Regions from separate parts of the Sediminibacillus sp. JSM 1682029 genome, predicted to be linked through region 1. Evidence: riboswitches for the same ligand, from Rfam matches in the RefSeq annotation. Region 1 holds a riboswitch; the other holds the start of a gene.

Region 1 (3,148 bases):
TTTCAGCTTTTTCGACGCCTTGCAGCATTCCAGCAAGGCCGAACAGGGAGAAGTTCAGGACGTGCCGATTGTAAAGTATTTGGCAAACCATCAAAAATGGCTGGGCATCGCCCTTTTACTGCTTGGGATTTTCTATATTGCCGATTCCATTTTGCTTCCAGTCATAGCTGAACAAGTGCGTGCAGCGTTTCAAATCGATCTTTGGTATTATTACCGCCAGTATTTTCAAGTATCGCTTGTCTGTTTGCTTTTGATAGCTGGGGGAATTCGTTTGATCATCGGGGCGAAACCGGATAAAGGAGGAAACAATCAATGAAGAAATGGCGGGTAGGATCTGTCTCCATGGGGGCAGCCCTCATTTTACTAGGTACGGTCATCATGCTCTCTCAATTTTTCGATTGGGATGCAACAACGGTTTTATTGGCCTGGTTTCCATTGATCCTGATTGTTTTAGGAGTGGAAATCATCCTTTACGTCTACATGTCCCGGCAAGAACAACCTGTGGTGAAATATGACATTTTATCCATCGTATTCATCACTTTCTTAGGGGGTGTTGCGCTCATCCTTTTTATCGGGGCCACTACTGGATTGCTGGATAAGATTAAAACCACTGTCCAAGCTGAGGAGGTGGAAGCAACCTTGCCGCCAATCGAAAAAAATATCGGTGACAAGGTGAAAAAAATTGTCTTGGAGTCCGCGGAGGGAACAAGGCTGGAGACAAACAACACAGGCGCTATTCATATATTCGGCACCTTCCACTCTAGTACGGCAAGTAAAAAAGACATCAAGCCAGAGGAAGTCGCCTCTTTTCACCAGGTCGGTGACACCTTGTATGTGGAAATGCTTGAAGCACCCACGAGCCAATTCGGATATGATGACAGCCGGTTTACTGCAACGGTGTCGATTCCGGGAAACATGGAAACCGAGGTCCGCTCCTGGCTGGATGAAGCGCGCCTGAACCTGGCAGCTATCAAAAGTAATTGGTCGTTAACCGAGGTGGATGAGGTGTATCTGACCAATCCGGATAAGGCCGATGTCCAACTACATACTGAAAACATTTGGCAAGAAGAATCCAGTGACCAAACAGATACATTCGGAAAAGGCACCCACCAACTCGAAATCGAAGAAGTCAATCAACTGTATACCAAGTAAATTCTTTATCCTGGTAGAGCAATGGGGGACAGTCCCTCCGGCGGGGACTGTCCCCTTCTTTTTTCAAATTTTTTCTTTAAGGGTTGACTGGATTGACAGAGTGATTTATAATTCTTTCAAAGATTGAAATTTCAAACATATTGAATAACAAGACTCTTATCCAGAGCGGCGGAGGGACTAGGCCCGATGATGCCCGGCAACCTTCAAGCGACAATGCTTGAAAAGGTGCCAATTCCTACAGGTCCATGATCTGAAAGATAAGAGGAGGACTCCGACTACACGCCCTCTTCTTAGGAAGAGGGCTTTTCTATTCCCCCTCTTCCAACACAACAATCTTGTTACCTGCTTTTCACGGCCTTAGGTACTATTTTTCCCTAGAATTATCCCGCTTAGGAGGAATTAACATGACAAACCCATTCCATTTGCTAGGCACCGAAACACAACTTCTTCACGGAGGACAGACACCAGATCCGGCGACAGGTTCCAGGGCAGTCCCGATTTATCAAACGACATCCTATGTATTCCGTGATACCGAGCACGCCCAGAATCTTTTTGCCCTGGCTGAACCTGGCAATATTTATTCGCGCATCATGAATCCGACTGTGGATGCTTTTGAACAACGGATCGCTCTGTTGGAAGACGGCGTAGCGGCAGTTGCCACCTCTTCCGGCATGGCTGCCATTACTCTGTCGATTCTGAACTTGGCAGGGAGCGGCGATGAAATCGTAGCCGACAGCAATCTTTACGGCGGCACTTATAACCTGTTTGTCAAAACACTGCCTCGCTACGGAATCAATGTCACCTTTGTGGATGCTTCGGATCCGGAAAACGTCCGTGCAGCTATCACCGACAAAACCAAAGCGGTCTTTGGCGAAATCATCACCAATCCAAGCCTGAATGTGTTTGACGTGGAAACAATCGCTGCGATTGCACATGAACACGATATCCCGTTGATTATCGATAATACATTTGCCACTCCGTATGTAACCAAACCGATTACCTGGGGAGCGGACATCGTTGTCCACTCTGCTACCAAGTGGATCGGCGGGCACGGTACGACAATCGGAGGGGTAGTCGTCGATGGCGGACGTTTTGATTGGAACAATGAAAAATTCCCTGAATTCATCCAGCCTGATGAAAGCTATCACGGCATCAGGTATGCCATCGACACTGCACCGGCAGCCTTTGCTACGAAGCTACGCGTACAGCTGTTGCGCGACATCGGCGCCTGCCTGAGCCCGCAGAACGCATTTTTGCTGTTGCAGGGTCTGGAAACATTGCATCTGCGTGTAGAAAAGCATAACCAAAACGCCCAGCAGGTCGCCGGTTACCTAAGCGACCATCCAGCAGTGGAATGGGTTGCATATCCAGGATTGGAAAACCATCCTTCCCACCAACTTGCAGAAAAATACTTGAACGGAAAGGCAGGTTCCATTATTACTTTCGGTATCAAAGGCGGACGCGATGCAGGACGGCAGTTGATCGACAACATCACCCTTTGGTCGCATGTAGCCAATGTCGGGGATGCCAAATCACTGATCATCCATCCCGCTTCCACCACCCACCAGCAGCTTGATGCAGATGGATTGAAGGAAAGTGGTGTTACGGAAGAATTGATTCGTCTTTCGATCGGTATTGAAACCGCAGAGGACTTGATTCAGGATCTCGATCAGGCAATCGCACAAGCTACCGGTACAAAGCCCACCATTACTGCCACAAATGAAAAGGCAGTACAATGGGCGCTTCACTCACCATTCGACCGGACAAACGGGCTCCGGCAAAAAACGATAGCCGTTCTTGGATTAGAGCCGGATGAAAATTTGCCGGTGTATCGAACAGCTGCGAAGTTGCAAAATCTCGGATTTAAAGTCATTCCGGTCCACAATGGAAATGAGCCAATTCTAGGTGAGACGCCAGTGGCGAATGTGGCAGCAATAGAGGAAGAAATCGATGTCGTTTATACACAGGACACACTCGCTGCAGAGGCTTTACTGGC
Region 2 (3,148 bases), on a different contig from region 1:
GATTTAAGCAAGATCGCCGACGCCGTGTCGCTTTCCGGTCGAATGAACAGAATCGTTAAACAAAATGTTTTCTTTTCTGTCACAGTCATTCTGTTATTGATCATGACCAATTTCATACAGGTTCTCGACTTGCCTCTAGGAGTAATCGGCCATGAAGGCAGTACGATCCTGGTTATTTTAAATGGGTTACGGCTTTTGCGCTAGCAGGCAGTCTCTGTTGTCAGCTATTCCATACTTCATCGGCAATGTTTACGACGTGTCGCAATTTCGCCCATTGTTCTTCTTCCGTCAGCAGGTTTCCTTCTTCTGTGGAAGCAAACCCACATTGCGGACTCAAGCATAACTGATTTTTGTCTACATGCTCTGCTGCTTGTCGAATCCGTTTTTTGATGAACGTTTTGTCTTCCAAGTTACCGTGTTTGGATGTGACCAGTCCCAAGACAATTTGCAAATCTGAACGATTGACAAAACGAAGCGGCTCGAATCCTCCGGAACGGTCGTCATCGTATTCAAGAAACAGACCGTCTACATCCAGACCGCCGAAAATGATTTCCGACACAGCGTCATAACCACCGGAGGCGGCCCAGGTGGACTGATAGTTTCCACGACAAATGTGCATGGTGATTGTCAGATCATCTGGTTTGTCGGCAATCGATTCGTTGATACATCGGGCACAAAAGCGGCTGAGTTCGTCTGGATTCTGGCCGTTTTCCCGTATACGCGCGCGTCCGTCTTCCGAGAAAAACAACGACCAGGAAGTATCATCGAGTTGTAAATAACGGCAGCCGGCATCATAAAAAGTTTTGATCGCTTTTTTGTAAGCATGGGTTAAGTCAGTGAAAAACACTTCCTGGTCTTCATAAGGGGGGTACTCCAGTTTTCCGCGGAAATACAGCATATTCGGACTTGGTATCGTCATCTTGGCGGTATGATCCCCGGCGATGCTATGTAAAAATTTATAATCTTGGACCATAGGGTGCCCGCTGAAACCGACTTTTCCTGTGATTTTAATTCCGCGTGCTTTTGTTTTTGTGCCATGGAATTGAATCCCGCTTTCCGGCACGTAACCTTCCACCCCATCGAGTTGTTCCAGAAAGTCGAAGTGCCACCAGGAACGGCGGAATTCTCCGTCTGTCACAGCTTGAAGGCCTGCTTCCTTTTGTTTTTCCACTACCCGGATAATCTCTTCGTCTTCCACGTATCGAAGTTCTTCTGTCGTAATTTCTCCATTTTGATGTTGCAAACGTGCCTGTTTAAGCCTTTCCGGACGCAGCAGACTGCCGACATGATCTCCTTTAAAAGGCGGGTTCTGAAGCACGTTTACAGCTTGATCAAATTGCTTTTTTTCCATAAAAATCTTCCTTTCAAATAGTGATTGAAAATAATTTTCTCAGCATTGTTGCTTTTTCGTAAAGAGGGATTTGCTCGATCTCTTTCTTTGAACAATCGCCAGCCTGCCGCTCCTGCACCATAATTATGAGCCTGAGGACGATTTCGGTTCGATGATATTCCTTGAAACACTAAGCCCCCCATTCGTAAAACAGAACGAAAGAAAAGGGGAAATCTTCTTTATCTGTTTAGAAGCGATCTCAAAACAAAAAAGAGCCTTCTAAGAAGAAGGCTCTTTTCATTCACATTCTCCTTATCTGCTAGACACGGATGTCTACTGGATTTAGCACCATGCCGTTCAGGCTGGTTGCTGAGGCGTCTTCGGGCCAGTCCCTTAACCTCTCTTGATAAGCAATGATTAAATTTTGAGATTGATTGTCATTAACCATACACCAAATCGTTCTGGAAAACAATAGTTTTTCCATTTTTCTTGGAAAGAAGAAAATGACTGCGCTTCCAAATTATTTTCGCTATAATGATAGAAGAAACAGACAAAAGAGGGGATGGAATGAAAAAGAAGATAGCTTGGATTGCTGGCAGTGTAGTTTTTTTACTCGCTGTGCTGCTCATTGGAGCCAGTAATTACTTTTATAACCAAGGCATAAAGCGTGGGGAACAAGTAGAACTTTATAGTGAAGAACCTGTGGAGCTGCCAAACAGCGAAACGGATCAGGAATTACTTGCCGAAGCACAGGACTGGTTTTCCGTCCAGAGCCTGGCAGAAATCGAAATGACATCCCATGATGGATTGAAACTGCGCGCTTATTATTTGCAACATCCTCAAGCTTCGGGTAAAGCGGTTATCCTCGCACATGGCTACCGGGGTTATGGTCAGCAAATGGGTGATCTGGCCAAATTTTATTATGATCATGGATTTTCGCTTCTTATGCCGGATGCCCGGGGACATGGGGAAAGTCAAGGAGATTATATCGGTTATGGCTGGCACGATCGCCTGGACATTAAGGGGTGGATTCAACGACTGATCGATGACTATAAAATGAAAAGCATTTTTTTACATGGAAATTCGATGGGAGCGGCATCAGTTTTGATGACCAGTGGAGAAGATTTGCCTTCTCAAGTGAAGGGGATCATCGCGGATAGTGGATACACGGATGCAAGCGAAGAATTATCCCATCAACTTCGGCACCTGTACCATCTTCCTGCTTTTCCCTTGATATCTCTCACCAGCGGGATGACTAAACTTCGGGCTGGTTACTGGTTCGGGGAGGCCTCGGCGATCGAGCAGGTCAAAGACAATACCCGGCCGTTATTTATTATACATGGAGACCAAGATGAACTCGTGCCAACCGAAATGGCGCATCGCCTGTACGAAGCGGCCGATAGTGAAAAACAGTTATGGATTGTACCGGGGGCGGGGCATACGGATGCTTACGCGGCTGCCACCGCTGAATTTCAAAAACGATTGGAAGCATTTATCGAATCGGCTCTTGGCATTTGAAAATGAAAGAATTTTCCTCTTTAGCGAAAGGCATCGTAGATAGGGGTGTTAGCGTTTTTGGCAAGGAGGAAATTTGAGTTGCTTCATAAAATTTATTTGAAACCGAACCGTCCAGGTAGTATAGTAAATGGCATAAAATCTGATAAGCAAGAGGAGAGTTTCATGGGCAGACATTCTAGAAAAGTAGAAATACTTACTGCTGCATCCAAAATCGTCAGCGAGCGAGGGATATTTAACCTGACTCTGGAAGCTGTAGCGGAGGAAGCAGGTATCAGTAAGGGAGGATTATTGTACCATTTT

Evidence for each region. Region 1 has a riboswitch for S-adenosylmethionine ahead of ABVF09_RS07965 (PLP-dependent aspartate aminotransferase family protein). Riboswitches for the same ligand answer to the same signal wherever they lie in the genome.
Region 2: linked by a shared signal. The riboswitch ahead of ABVF09_RS02650 (5-methyltetrahydropteroyltriglutamate--homocysteine S-methyltransferase) and the one ahead of ABVF09_RS07965 (PLP-dependent aspartate aminotransferase family protein) in region 1 are both predicted to bind S-adenosylmethionine.

What each region holds. Positions count from the first base shown of each region.
Region 1 covers NZ_JBEWYY010000003.1:357,903-361,050, reverse strand. Annotated here, with positions in the region: gene ABVF09_RS07975 (hypothetical protein) at 1-316, shown strand, start outside; gene ABVF09_RS07970 (hypothetical protein) at 313-1,152, shown strand; SAM riboswitch class I at 1,306-1,416, shown strand; gene ABVF09_RS07965 (PLP-dependent aspartate aminotransferase family protein) at 1,557-3,148, shown strand, end outside.
Region 2 covers NZ_JBEWYY010000001.1:532,488-535,635, reverse strand. Annotated here, with positions in the region: gene ABVF09_RS02655 (heavy metal translocating P-type ATPase) at 1-204, shown strand, start outside; gene ABVF09_RS02650 (5-methyltetrahydropteroyltriglutamate--homocysteine S-methyltransferase) at 221-1,351, opposite strand; SAM riboswitch class I at 1,640-1,743, opposite strand; gene ABVF09_RS02645 (alpha/beta hydrolase) at 1,898-2,848, shown strand; gene ABVF09_RS02640 (TetR/AcrR family transcriptional regulator) at 3,011-3,148, shown strand, end outside.